2 regions of the Streptomyces sp. NPDC093064 genome follow, and region 2 is predicted to be linked to the other one. Evidence: riboswitches for the same ligand, from Rfam matches in the RefSeq annotation. Region 2 holds a riboswitch; the other holds the start of a gene.

What was found. Region 2 has a riboswitch for cyclic di-AMP ahead of ACIQFZ_RS20875 (M23 family metallopeptidase). Riboswitches for the same ligand answer to the same signal wherever they lie in the genome.
Positions count from the first base shown of each region.
Region 1: it holds a riboswitch for cyclic di-AMP, as region 2 does, so the genes downstream of both, ACIQFZ_RS27380 (C40 family peptidase) here and ACIQFZ_RS20875 (M23 family metallopeptidase) in region 2, are expected to answer to the same signal.

Region 1 covers NZ_JBIVPK010000026.1:107,763-114,785, forward strand. The annotation lists gene ACIQFZ_RS27350 (adenosylmethionine--8-amino-7-oxononanoate transaminase) at 1-277, opposite strand, end outside; gene bioB (biotin synthase BioB) at 270-1,517, opposite strand; gene ACIQFZ_RS27360 (8-amino-7-oxononanoate synthase) at 1,666-2,793, shown strand; gene ACIQFZ_RS27365 (DUF397 domain-containing protein) at 2,847-3,077, opposite strand; gene ACIQFZ_RS27370 (helix-turn-helix transcriptional regulator) at 3,113-3,973, opposite strand; gene ACIQFZ_RS27375 (ATP-binding protein) at 4,201-4,656, shown strand; gene ACIQFZ_RS27380 (C40 family peptidase) at 4,709-5,182, opposite strand; cyclic di-AMP (ydaO/yuaA leader) riboswitch at 5,186-5,399, opposite strand; gene ACIQFZ_RS27385 (hypothetical protein) at 5,739-6,047, opposite strand; partial or broken gene ACIQFZ_RS27390 (ATP-dependent Clp protease proteolytic subunit) at 6,055-6,692, opposite strand; gene ACIQFZ_RS27395 (ANTAR domain-containing protein) at 6,876-7,023, shown strand, end outside.
Region 2 covers NZ_JBIVPK010000016.1:58,205-65,227, forward strand. The annotation lists gene ACIQFZ_RS20865 (GNAT family N-acetyltransferase) at 1-211, opposite strand, end outside; gene ACIQFZ_RS20870 (HPr family phosphocarrier protein) at 388-669, shown strand; gene ACIQFZ_RS20875 (M23 family metallopeptidase) at 841-1,596, opposite strand; cyclic di-AMP (ydaO/yuaA leader) riboswitch at 1,609-1,769, opposite strand; gene ACIQFZ_RS20880 (pitrilysin family protein) at 2,004-3,392, opposite strand; gene ACIQFZ_RS20885 (pitrilysin family protein) at 3,389-4,762, opposite strand; gene ACIQFZ_RS20890 (DNA topoisomerase IV subunit A) at 5,136-7,023, shown strand, end outside.

The DNA.
Region 1 (7,023 bases), on a different contig from region 2:
CGCCGAACATCACGTGGCTCATCCGCTCCAGCTGCTCCCGCGCGGCCTCGTTCAGCACCGGGTGGTTGTAGCCGTGGATCGCCGCCCACCATGACGACATGCCGTCGACCAGTTCGCCCGAGCCGTCAGCGAGCCGCAGCCGCACCCCGCTCGCCGACTCCACGACGAGCGGTTCGTGGCGGCCGGGCATGGGTCCGTACGGGTGCCACACGTGCCGCCGGTCGAGCTCCAGCAGTTCGGGCACGCTCGGGCCGGGTGTGGTGTGCGGTTCAGGCATTGGGCGCGAGGTCCGTTCCAGCGCCCCGGCGGCGTACGGCGACGAGATCCGTACGCGGCTCGCTGCCGGTCGCGGCCGGTGCCGATGCCGTTTCCTCCGTCGGTGCCGCGGCGGAACCGCAGACCCCGCCACCCTGGTGCGAGCCGCACCCCGGCCCCTCGTGCGCACCGGGCCCCGAGCCCTCGTGGGACCCGCACCCCGTGCCGTCGTGGGACCCGCACCCGCCCTCGGCCGCCACCCGGTGCTCGGGCAGCGTCACCTGGTCGGCGTCCTCGACCTCGAACCCGGCGTCCGCGATCATCTCCAGGTCGGCCTTGCCCGCCTGGCCCTCGCTGGTCAGGTAGTCGCCGAGGAAGATCGAGTTGGCCAGGTGGAGCGCGAGGGGCTGCATGGTGCGCAGGTGCACCTCGCGGCCGCCCGCGATCCGCACCTCCACGTCCGGGCAGACGAACCGGACCATCGCCAGGATCCGCAGGCAGCGCTGCGGGGTCAGGTTCCACTCCTTGGCGAGCGGTGTGCCCTCGAACGGGATCAGGAAGTTCACCGGAACGGAGTCCGGGTCCAGCTCGCGCAGCGAGAAGACCACGTCGACCAGGTCCTCGTCGCTCTCGCCCATCCCGGCGATGAGCCCGGAGCAGGCGGACAGCCCGGCCGCGTGCGCCTTGTTCACCGTGTCCACCCGGTCGGCATAGGTGTGGGTGGTGGTGATGTCGCCGTACGTCGCCTCGGAGGTGTTGAGGTTGTGGTTGTAGGCGTCGGCCCCGGCCTCGCGCAGCCGTTCGGCCTGGCCGTCGGAGAGCAGTCCGAGGCAGGCGCACACCTCGACGCCCTCGTTCTGCTCCTTGATCGCCTTGATGGTGTCGGAGACCCGGTCCACGTCACGGTCGGTCGGACCGCGCCCGCTGGCCACCAGGCAGACCCGCTTGGCGCCGCCCGCCAGCCCCGCCGCGGCGGCCCTGGAGGCGTCGTCGGGCTTGAGCCAGGTGTACTTGAGGATGTCGGCCTTCGAGCCGAGCCGCTGGGAGCAGTAGGAGCAGTCCTCGGGGCACAGGCCCGACTTGAGGTTGACGAGATAGTTGAGTTTCACCCGCCGGCCGAACCAGTGGCGGCGCACCTTCCCGGCCGCGGACACCACATCAAGCAGGTCGTCGTCCGAGGTGGCCAGTACGGCCAGAGCTTCCCCGCGGGTCGGCGACTCGCGCCGAAGCCCCTTGTCCACCAGCGTGTTCAGCAGGTTCATGAGAGCTGATCCTGTCCTACGGCCCGGTCCGCGGCCAAGGAGACTCCGCACAACGACGGGCACATCGACATGTGGGTATTGCCACATCATGGGCGGCCGGACCTGCCGCTAGGGTCTGTCCACTGCCTACAAATGCCCCGGAGGACCCATGGCGTTCGGCTGGATCGAGGAGCAGGCGGACGCACGCCGCCGGGCCGGGCTCGTACGGACCCTGCGGCCCCGCCCCGCCGACTCGCCGCTGCTCGACCTCGCGGGCAACGACTACCTGGGGCTGGCCCGCCATCCGGAGGTGACCGAGGGGGCCGCGGTCGCGGCGCGCACCTGGGGCGGCGGCTCGACCGGCTCCCGGCTGGTCACCGGCACCACCGAACTCCATGCCGAACTGGAGCGCGAGCTGGCCGGTTTCTGCGGCTTCGAGGCGGCGCTGGTCTTCTCCTCCGGATACGCCGCGAACCTGGCCGCGGTCACCGCGCTCGCGCCGCACGGCTCGCTCGTCGTCTCCGACGCGGGCAACCACGCCTCGCTCATCGACGGCTGCCGGCTGGCCCGGGGCACGACGCAGGTCGTCGCGCACGCCGACCCGGACGCCGTGCGCAAGGCGCTCGGCACGCACGAGGGCCCGGCGGTGCTCGTGTCGGACACGGTGTTCTCAGTCGACGGCGACGCGGCCCCGCTGGCGGAGTTCGCCGCGGTCTGCCGGGAGCACGGCGCCGGTCTCGTCGTCGACGACGCCCACGGGCTGGGCGTCCTGGGCACCGGCGGCCGCGGCGCCGCGCACGCGGCCGGGCTGGCGGGCGCCGGCGACGTGGTCGTCACGGCCACACTGTCGAAGTCGCTCGGCAGCCAGGGCGGAGTCGTCCTCGGGCCCGCGCGGGTGATCGACCACCTGGTCAACGCGGCCCGGACGTTCATCTTCGACACCGGTCTCGCCCCCGCGGCCGCGGGCGCCGCCCTCGCGGCGCTGCGACTGCTGCGCCGCGAGCCGGAGCGTGCGGCACGCGCGCGTGCCGTGGCGGCCGAACTCCACGCACGCCTGACCGCCGCGGGCCTGGAGGCGGTGCGTCCGGACGCCGCGGTGGTCTCGGTGCGCGCGCCGTCCCCGGAGCGGGCCGTGCGGTGGGCGGTCGACTGCCGGGCGGCCGGGCTGGCCGTGGGCTGCTTCCGTCCTCCTTCCGTGCCCGACGGCATCTCACGGCTGAGGCTGACCGCCCGCGCGGACCTCTCCGGGGCGCAGATCGAACGCGCTGTACGGGTGATCGGTGGAACACGACCATGAGTCGGCGTGACACGGCCGGGTGTCACCGAGTGCGGATATGACCGGATTGTCCGTCAGGTGAGGTGTGTCGCGGCCGTGAAGCCTGCCCAGCTCGCGGGGGAGAAGAGCAGCGCGGGCCCGGACGGGGCCTTGGAGTCGCGCACGGCGAGCAGCCCGGCCCACGGTCCCGTGGCGGGCCGGGCCGTCTCGACGCAGTTGTTGGCTCCCGTGCTGTAGCTGCTGCGCAGCCAGCGCACGCCGTGCAGATCGGTGCTGGAAGGTACGTGCCGAGGCAGAGCGGACATGGGGCCTCCTTAACGCGGTACGCGGTTGTGCGCCGTCAGGGGGTCTGGCGTATCCCGGCGATGAAGTCCAACGAGTCCTCGGGCGAGAGGGCGTGGATCCGCAGGGTGTCGAAGGCCTCGGCGTAGGCCTCTAGGTCTTCTTTCCGCTCGAGGTGGAGGCTACTCGTCAAGTGGTCGAGAACCACTACGTTCAGATCAGAAGCGTTCGAAAATGAGAAAATAACAAAAGGGCCGGTGATGCCGATGTGAGCGCCGGCGGCGAACGGCAACACCTGGAGCCGTACTTGGGGGAGCCGGGCCGCCTCCGTCAGCCGCTCCAGCTGCCGCCTCATCACCTCGGGCCCGCCCACCTCCCGGCGCAGCACCGCCTCGTCCAGCACTGCGTCCAGCTTCAGCGGCGGTCGCGAGCGCAGCACGTCCTGGCGGGCCAGCCGCACCTCCACCAGCGCGTCCAGCCGGTCCTCGTCGAGCCCGTCCACGGCGGCCCGGGTGACCGCGCGCGCGTACTCGGGCGTCTGGAGCAGGCCGGGGACGACCGAGGTCTCCAGGGTGCGCATCCCGCTCGCCTGCGACTCCAGGCTGATGAAGTCCCGGTAGGTCGGCGGCAGCACTCCGCGATAGGCGTGCCACCAGTGGTGCCGGTCGCCGCCGTCGTCCAGCCCCGCGAGCACCAGGAGCAACTCGCGCAGCTGGGCGTCGTGGACGGCGTACGCGTCCAGGAGCGAGCGCACATCGGCCGGTTTCACCCCGCTGGTGCCGGTCTCGATCCGGCTGACCTTCGACTGGTGCCAGCCGACCAGGCGGGCCGCCTCACCGCTGGTGAGACCCGCGCCGGTGCGCAGGGCGCGCAGTTCGGCGCCCAGCTTCCGCCGGCGCACCTCGGGACCGTGTTGCATGGGCTACTCCCTCGCTCCCTCTGAACGCTCCACGCGACCCGCTCCGGATACGGTCTGCCGTCGCAGAGTTCACCGCATCGAGCGACAGATATATGCATATCTCGGTGGATCGCCACCGAGACCGGAGTGCTGATGGCAGTCTGACGGCGAAGCACCAGTGCGGGACCGTACTCGAATCATCCGCTCAGTGTCGGACTCCGGCCCCGTGGGAAAGGGACGACGTCGCCATGGCAGACCATCTGGAAGCATCCGTCACTCTGCCGAGCGATCCCGCCTCGGTCTACGCGGCCCGTGCCTATGTGGCCGGCACGCTCGCGGAGTGGGGCCTGCCGCCGGCCGCGGACACCGCCGAGACGGTCCGGCTCATCGTCTCCGAACTCGCCACCAACGCCGTACAGCACACTTTCGGGCAGTCACCCACCTTCACGGTGGACCTTGTCCTCGTGCGAGACGAACGACTGCACATCGGGGTCACCGACAGCCACCCCCGGTTCCCGAAACGCCTGCCGGCCGCCGTCCAGCAGGACAACGGCCGGGGCATGGTGATCATCCGGTGGCTCACCGCCGAGTGCGGCGGCAGTCTGACCGTGCGGCCGACCCGGGAGGGCGGCAAGACGGTCTGCATCGAACTTCCGTGGTCGGTTCCCGCCCGCCGGGTGACGGCCGCGGGTCAGGAACCGTAGGAACGTGCGGTGACGAGTCGAAGCTCCGCCACCGCACCGCACCGCGGCCGGATCAGCGCACCCGGCCGTACCAGACGCTCTTCGTCCAGATCTTCTGGAGCTTCACCACGTCCCCGGTCTTCGGGGCGTGCCAGATCTTGCCCTTGCCGGCGTAGATGCCCACGTGGTACACGTTCGAGCCCGAGTGGAAGAACACCAGGTCCCCGGCTCGGCGGCTGCCCGCGGAGATGTGCCGGCTCTTGTTGTACTGCTGTGCGGCCGTGCGGGGCAGCGTCTTGCCCGCCCTCTTGAACGAGTACAGCGTGAGCCCGGAGCAGTCGAACCTCCGCGGCCCCGTGGCGCCCCACTGGTAGGGCGACCCCTGCTTGGACGCCGCGATCCGCAGCACCGTGTTCGCGGTCGTCGCGGCCGAGGCTTCGGAGGCCACACCCGGGACCACGATCGAGCCGCCCACGGCGGCCAGGGTCAGGGCCGAGGCCGTACCGGCCCGGGCCATCAGCGACGGGACACGATTGAGCGCAGTCATGCGCAACCCTTCGTCAGCCGCCTGTGAAGGATGACCTGTCGGATTCGGGCTGGCGAAGTTGCCCGGCCGCGTTGTCGCGGCTTCACCCCAAGGGCTGCTCGGACCGGCCATGGCGTGACCGTTCCGGCGACCCGTCGTGCTTGGGTCCTCCACTCCTGCCGATCCACTCCTGTCGACCGGTCATCCGGGCGGCGGCAGGACTCGGCGTCCGCCCGGACCGCCCCGCCGTTGTGGCGGGGGCTTGTCGTCAGACAGGGATCTTCACCTACGGATGTCCGAAAATCCCAACGGAACCGCGTGTTTGTGTTGTTACTCACCACGCGCCCGTTCGGGTGGACACCCTCGCGATCGAACGGCTGCCCCCTCCCGCGACGACCCCCGGACCAGCACCGGAGCACCTCATTCCGCCATCCGGGGAGGCGTGTTGCGCAACTGCGGCGGTCCCGAAAAGGGAGCTGAACCTACACCGAAAGGCGGTCGGTCATTCGGGGTGATTTCCCCCCGTGTCCAGACAGATGGGCCCCTTCGCCCGCCGAGACCGCGGCTGTGGATGACGTCAACTTCCGCAGTCGGGAGGCAGGGTGACGCGGGCCGTGCGCCGCTCGCCGTCCAGCACCCGCAGCGCCCGGGCCGGAGTGTCCGCATGCAGCTCGGTCTCGCCCCGCCGGTGCATCAGCGCCAGCGTGTCCCGCAGCTCCACTGCTCTGCCGACGAGCGCCTGGGCAGCCCTCAGAGCCCGGTAGGTGTCTCCGGGCCGTCCCGGGTTGGCGCGGCCCAGCAGGTCGGCCGCCTCCAGGTAACGGTCGATCAGCTCCGCCTCGGCGCGGGTCAGCGCCGGCAGGGGCGGCAGCTCGGGTGGCAGCATCGGCGGCTCACCCCGCGTCCGGCGCGGTGTGCGTGGCCCCGCGGTTCGGGATGATTCGGTCAATCAGCTCATATCTCAGGGCCTCTTGTGCGTCCAGCGTCTGCTCCCGCTCCAGGTCGGTCCGCACCTGCCGCGCGGACCGCCCGGTGCTCCGCGCGAGCAGTTCCTCCACGCGGGCGCGCACCCGCGTCAGCTCGTCCGCCTGGATCGCCAGGTCGGACGCCTGGCCCTCGACCGGCTCGGGCAGCGACGGCTGCCGCAGCACCACGCGGGCACCCCGGGCAGCGCGTACCGCTTGCCCGGGGTGCCCGCGGCCAGTAGCACCGCCGCGGACGCGACGGCCTGGCCCAGGCAGATCGTCTCCACGTCGCAGGACACGTACCGCATCGTGTCGTGGACGGCCAGCGTCGCGCTGAACGAGCCGCCGGGGGAGTTGATGTAGAGCGAGATGTCCCGGTCGGGCGTCCGGTGCTCCAGGTGGACGAACTGCGCGATCACGTCGTTCGCCGCGGTGTCGTCGATCGGTGTGCCGAGGAGGACGATCCGCTCCTCGAGCAGTTTCGCGTACGGATCCAGGGACCGTCGGCCGGCACTGGTGATCTCGGTGAACTCCGGCAGGACGTAGCGGGCGGACGATCGCGCCATGGCACACCCCTCCATGCGGCGGTGCCGTCTCCGGTCGGAGCAGTCTCTGTAAAAAATGTACAGGACGTACGTAAGTCGCGGCGAGCTTTCCGGGGCCGGGTGCGGGAACGGTCCCGGGTCGTGCACGGCGTCCTCCTGGGTGAAGCTGGAAGCACGGGTGCTCGACGACCCAGGGGACTGGTCATGGTGTTCTTCGCGATGTCCGAGCGGCACCCTCTCCCGCCGCTCTCCGCCACCGATCCGGTGCCGGAGCACGAGCGGCTGCACCAGGAGATCGAGCAGCTCCAGCGGGCCCTCACCTCGCACGCGGTCATCGACCAGGCGATCGGCG
Region 2 (7,023 bases):
TGAAGCGGTGGACGTCCTTCGCGGACAGGCGCGGGTAGGGCGCGAAGAAGCGGTAATACTTGGACTCGTCCGACACCTGTTCGTAGAAGCTGACCAGACGGCCGGCGTCATCGGCGGTGATGGGGCGGATCCGTGCGGTGCCGCCGTCGCGCAGCACCACGTCGGCCTCCCAGTGGGCGGGGTACTCGTGCCGGTCCGGCGAGGTCTGCATGGGGCCCAGCGTACGGCTCGCGTCCGACAGCGGCGCGAGGCAGTCTGTGGAGGACACACGTCGGACCGAGGCCGCGGTCCGACGCCGCCCGGGGCGGCGCACACCCCCGCTCCGGGCTCGCTCCACGTGTGGAAAACTGGTCTAGACAACCCTGATCACCCGAAGGGCAGCAACACATGGCTGAGCGCCGCGTCAACGTCGGCTGGGCCGAGGGCCTCCACGCCCGCCCCGCCTCCATCTTCGTCCGGGCCGCCACGGCCTCAGGCATCCCCGTGACGATCGCCAAGGCCGACGGGACGCCCGTCAACGCGGCCTCCATGCTGGCCGTGCTCGGCCTCGGCGCCGAGGGCGGCGAGGAGGTCGTCCTGGCCTCCGACGCCGATGGCGCGGACGCCGCGCTGGACCGGCTGGCCAAGCTGGTCGCCGAGGGGCTCGGGGAGCTTCCCGAGACCGTCTGACCGGCAGGACCGCTCCTGCGCCGAAGCCGTGCCGCCCGGACGGGGTGGCACGGCTTCGGCGTGCCCGGCGGGCCCCCGGAACACCGGAAGGGAACACAGGAAGCCCCGGCTCGGGAGCCGGGGCTTCGGGGGTGTCGCGTGACGCGCCGGGCGGTGTGCCGGCGCGGGAGGTCAGATGTTGAGGCCGTGCCGGCGGAGGTAGCCCACGGGGTCGATGTCGGAGCCGTAGTCCGGGGACGTACGGGCCTCGAAGTGCAGGTGCGGTCCGGTGACGTTGCCGGTCGCGCCGGACAGGCCGATCTGCTGGCCCGGGACGACCTGCTGGCCCACCGAGACCCCGATGGACGACAGGTGCCCGTACTGGGTGTACATGCCGTCGGCCATCCTGATCACGACCTGGTTGCCGTACGCCCCGCCCCAGCCGGTCTCGACGACGGTGCCGATGCCGACCGCGCGGACGGTGGTGCCGCTCGCGGCGTGGAAGTCGATGCCGGTGTGGGTGCCGGAGGACCACAGGGAGCCGCCGGTGCGGTAGCCGGTCGATACGTAGGAGTCGAGGATCGGCGTCACGAAGGCGTTGAGACGCTTGCGCTCGGCCTCGCGGGCGGCGCGCGCCTTGACCTCGCGCTCCTTCGCGGCCCGCTCCGCGGCCTTCTTGCGCGCGGCCTCCTCGGCCTGCTTGCGCGCGGCGGCCCTGTGCTGGGCGAGGGCCTGGGCGTCGATCTTCTCGGCGACGCTGTCGCCGATGGTGACGACCGGGGTGAGGCCGGTGTCCTCGGGGGCGGGGTCCTCCGCGGCGAGGGCCGGGGCGGCGAGGGTGCCGATGACGCCGGTGGTGGCCAGGGCCGCGACGCCCGCCGCGCGGGCGGTGGTGCGGTGCATCCGGCTCGGCCGGCGGTGTTTCCCGGCGGCGCGGGTGAACGCCATGGAGACGTGGGTCCTTTCCTTCCCTCTCGCCTACCGGGTTAGCTGACGGGTTCGGAGCAGGAAGGTCTCCTACGGCCCCCTCGCGGCGTGCGCGGGTGTCCGATTCACCCCAGGGACGGCGGGTCCCCGGCTCCCCTGGCTCGCGCCGTACGGGGACTCGGCGATGGCTGTCCGGTGCCGCGGACGCGGCGCACTGCCCGACGAACAGCCGGACCGACGCTAAACGGGGCCGCTTTCAATTCCCAAACGGATCAGATGTTTTGTAGCGCATACCACAGGGCAGACAGGCAACCTCCCCCTCAATTCGGACATCGTGGGGCCCTGGTGACGCTTCGGGCACCAAGGCCCCACGCGCGCGTGTGCCGTTCGCCGCGCGTGCGGCGGCGAACGGCGGCGAGGGGGTACCTCTACTCGGCCGCGACGACGATGACCCGGCCGGCGCCCAGGGCCTCGACGGGCTCCTTGATCTGCGCCGCGTCACCGACGAGGACCGTCACCAGCCGGTCCACCGGGAAGGCGTTGACGACGGCCGCGGTCGCCTCCACCGTGCCGGTCGCGGCGAGCTGCTGATAGAGCGTCGCCTGGTAGTCGTCGGGCAGGTGCTGCTCGACCTGGTCGGCGAGCGTGCCGGCCACGGCGGCGGCCGTCTCGTACTTCAGCGGCGCCACGCCGACGAGGTTCTGCACGGCGACGTCCCGCTCGGCGTCGGTGAGGCCCTCGGCGGCGAGCTTGCGCAGCACCGTGAACAGGTCGTCCAGGGCCGGGCCGGTGTTCGGGGTGTCGACCGAGCCGCTGATGGCGAGCATCGCGGCGCCCGACCCGTCGGGGGCCGAGCGCAGCACCTGGCCGAACGCCCGCACCCCGTAGGTGTAGCCCTTCTCCTCGCGCAGGACGCGGTCCAGGCGGGAGGTGAGGGTGCCGCCGAGGCAGTAGGTGCCGAGCACCTGGGCGGGCCACACGCGGTCGTGCCGGTCCGGGCCGATCCGGCCGATGAGCAGCTGCGTCTGCACGGCGCCGGGCCGGTCCACGATGACCACGCGGCCGGTGTCGTCGGCGGTCACCGGCGGCACGGGCCGCGGCTTGGCGGGCGAGCCGGTCCAGGCGCCCAGGGTCCGGCCCAGCAGCTCGTCGAGGTCGACGCCGGTGAGGTCGCCGACGACCACGGCGGTGGCCGTGGCCGGACGCACGTGCCGGTCGTAGAAGGAGCGGACGGCCGCCGAGTCGATCGCGCCGACCGTGTCCTCGGTGCCCTGGCGCGGACGCGACATGCGCGAGCCGGCCGGGAAGAGCTCCTTGGACAGTTCCTTGGCGGCGCGGCGGGCCGGGTTGGCCAGCTCGTGCGGGATCTCGTCGAGCCGGTTGCGCACCAGGCGCTCGACCTCGGATTCGGCGAACGCGGGCGCCCTGAGGGCGTCGGACAGCAGGCCGAGCCCCTTGGCCAGGCGGGAGGCCGGGACCTCCAGGCTCAGCCGTACGCCGGGGTGGTCGGCGTGCGAGTCGAGGGTGGCGCCCGCGCGCTCCAGCTCGGCGGCGAACTCCTCGGCGGAGTGCTTGTCGGTGCCCTCGGAGAAGGCCCGCGCCATGATCGTGGCGACGCCGTCCAGGTCGGCCGGCTCCGCGTCCAGGGGCGCGTCCAGCAGCACCTCGACGGCGACGACCTGCTGGCCGGGGCGGTGACAGCGCAGCACCGTCAGGCCGTTGTCCAGCGTCCCGCGCTCGGGCGCGGGGAACGCCCACGGCTTGGCCGCGCCGGCCCGGGGCTGGGGGTGGAACTCCATCGTGGCGAGCTCGGTCACTTCGCCGCCTCCTCGGTCTCGTCGGTGGCCGCGGCGTCCGCGCCCTGGGCGTCGTCCTGCGCGTCGGCGGCGGTCGGCTCGTAGACGAGCACCGCGCGGTTGTCGGGGCGCAGGCGGGACTTGGCGGCCTCCTGGACCTCCTCGGGCGTCACCTCCAGGACCCGCTTGACGGCGGTCAGGGCGAGCTGCGGGTCGCCGAACAGGACGGCGTAGCGGCACAGTTCGTCGGCGCGGCCGGCGACCGTGCCGAGGCGGTCCAGCCACTCGCGCTCCAGTTGGGCCTGGGCGCGCTCCATCTCCTCGGCCGTGGGGCCCTGTTCGGCGAACCGGGCGAGCTCCTCGTCGATGGCCGACTCGATGACGGGGACCTCGACGTCGCCGGAGGTCTTCACGTCCAGCCAGCCCAAGGAGGGCGCGCCGGCCAGCCGCAGCAGTCCGAAGCCGGCCGCGACGGCCGTACGGTCGCGGCGCACCAGGCGGTTGTAGAGCCGGGAGGACTCGCCGCCGCCGAGGATGGTGAGCGCCAGGTCGGCCGCGTCGCACGCGCGCGTGCCGTCGTGCGGGAGCCGGTAGGCGGCCATCAGGGCACGGGCCGGGACCTCCTCCTCGACGACCTCGCGCAGCTGCTCGCCGATGACCTCGGGCAGGGAGCCGTCGCGGGGCTCGGGCTTGCCGTCGTGGGACGTGATGGAGCCGAAGTACTTCTCGATCCAGGCGAGCGTCTGCTGCGGGTCGATGTCACCGACGACCGACAGGACGGCGTTGTTGGGCGCGTAGTACGTGCGGAAGAACGCGCGCGCGTCCTCCAGGGTGGCCGCGTCCAGGTCCGCCATCGACCCGATCGGCGTGTGGTGGTACGGGTGGCCCTCCGGGTAGGCGAGGGCGGTCAGCCGCTCGAAGGCGGTGCCGTAGGGGACGTTGTCGTAGCGCTGGCGGCGCTCGTTCTTGACGACGTCGCGCTGGTTCTCCATGGACTCGTCGTCCAGCGCCGCGAGCAGGGAGCCCATGCGGTCGGCCTCCAGCCAGAGGGCGAGCTCCAGCTGGTGGGCGGGCATGGTCTCGAAGTAGTTGGTGCGCTCGAAGCTGGTGGTGCCATTGAGGGAGCCGCCCGCGCCCTGCACCAGCTCGAAGTGGCCGTTGCCCTTGACCTGGGCGGAGCCCTGGAACATCAGGTGCTCGAAAAGGTGAGCCAGGCCGGTACGTCCCTTGACCTCGTGGCGCGAGCCGACGTCGTACCAGAGGCACACCGCCGCGACCGGGGTCAGGTGGTCCTCGGAGAGCACCACGCGCAGGCCGTTGGCCAGGCGGTGCTCGGTCGCTGTCAGGCCGCCGGAGTCTGCCTCGGCTGCGGCCGTGTGACCCATGGGCATGTACGTCCCTTCGATCGCGGTGGCGGTCTGCGAACCGCCCTTTTCCTGCCGGTCCTGCCACTGTATGCAAGCGTGCGGACCCCTGGCGAAGTTCCCACGACCCGTACGCCGAGAGCGAGACGGAAAGCCGGGCGCCACGGCGGCAGGGCGGGACGGGACGCGAAGGGGCTTCGCACGCGTCACAGAGGCACCACCGCCCTCAAGGGCCACGGGACGGACAAGGCCGCGGCAGCCGACGGCGGGAGGCGCCCCGGAGGCGGGACTGGATCACGGAACGGCCCTGTGGGGACGGGGCGTGGTCCGCGTTGTCGGTCGCGCGGTCCACAATGGTCCGCGTCAGATCCCGTCACGCTTCAGCAAGGAGCCGGCAGCGATGGCCCGCCGCAGCACGAAGACCCCGCCGCCCGACGACGCGTACGAGGAGAGGATCCTCGACATCGACGTCGTCGACGAGATGCAGGGCTCCTTCCTCGAGTACGCGTACTCGGTCATCTACTCCCGCGCCCTGCCGGACGCCCGGGACGGACTCAAGCCGGTGCACCGCCGCATCGTCTACCAGATGAACGAGATGGGGATCCGCCCCGACCGCGGCTACGTGAAGTGCGCGCGCGTCGTCGGCGAGGTCATGGGCAAGCTGCACCCGCACGGCGACGCGTCGATCTACGACGCCCTGGTGCGCCTGACCCAGCCCTTCTCGATGCGTGTCCCGCTCGTCGACGGCCACGGCAACTTCGGCTCCCTGGGCAACGACGACCCGCCGGCCGCCATGCGGTACACCGAGTGCCGGATGGCCGAGGCCACGGGTCTGATGACGGAGTCCATCGACGAGGACACCGTCGACTTCGCCCCCAACTACGACGGCCAGGAGCAGGAGCCGGTGGCCCTGCCGGCCGCCTTCCCGAACCTGCTGGTGAACGGCTCCTCGGGCATCGCCGTCGGCATGGCCACGAACATGCCCCCGCACAACCTCAACGAGGTCATCGCGGCCGCCCGCCACCTGATCCGCCACCCCAACGCCGACCTGGACGCCCTGATGCGGCACGTCCCGGGCCCGGACCTGCCCACCGGCGGCCGGATCGTCGGCCTGTCCGGGATCAGGGACGCCTACGAGACCGGCCGCGGCACCTTCAAGATCCGCGCGACGGTCTCGGTGGAGACCGTCACGGCGCGCCGCAAGGGGCTGGTCGTCACCGAGCTGCCCTTCTCCGTGGGCCCGGAGAAGGTGATCGCCAAGATCAAGGACCTGGTCGGTTCGAAGAAGGTCCAGGGGATCGCCGACGTCAAGGACCTCACCGACCGCGAGCACGGACTGCGCCTGGTCATCGAGATCAAGAACGGCTTCGTGCCGGAGGCCGTCCTGGAGCAGCTCTACAAGCTGACGCCGATGGAGGAGTCCTTCGGCATCAACAACGTCGCCCTGGTCGACGGCCAGCCGCTCACGCTCGGCCTGAAGGAGCTGCTGGAGGTCTACCTCGACCACCGCTTCGAGGTCGTACGGCGCCGCAGCGAGTACCGCCGGCGCAAGCGGCGCGACCGGCTGCACCTGGTGGAGGGCCTGCTCACCGCGCTGGTGGACATCGACGAGGTCATCCGTCTGATCCGCTCCAGCGAGAACTCCGCGCAGGCCAAGGAGCGCCTGATGCGGCGCTTCTCGCTGAGCGAGGTCCAGACCCAGTACATCCTGGACACCCCGCTGCGCCGTCTGACCAAGTACGACCGCATCGAGCTGGAGGCGGAGAAGGACAAGCTCGTCGCGGAGATCGAGGAACTGACCCGGATCCTGGAGTCCGACGCGGAGCTGCGCAAGCTGGTCTCGGCCGAACTGGCCGCGGTCGCCAAGAAGTTCGGCACCCCGCGGCGCACGATGCTGCTGGAGGCGAGCGGCTCCCCGGCCGCCGTGGTGCCGTTGCAGGTGGCGGACGACCCGTGCCGCGTCCTGCTGTCCTCGACCGGCCTGATGGCCCGCACGGCGAACGGCGACCCGTTCGCGCGCGGGGACGGCAAGCGGCAGAAGCACGACGTGATCGTCTCGGCGGTCCCGGCGACCGCCCGGGGCGAGGTGGGCGTGGTGACGTCGGGAGGCCGCCTGCTCCGCGTGAACGTCGTCGACCTGCCGCAGTTGCCGGAGACGACGTCGGCGCCGAACCTCGCCGGCGGCGCGCCGCTGGCGGAGTTCGTCACCCTGGAGGACGACGAGACCGTGGTCTGCCTGACCACGCTGGACGAGTCGTCGCCGGGCCTGGCGCTCGGCACCGAACAGG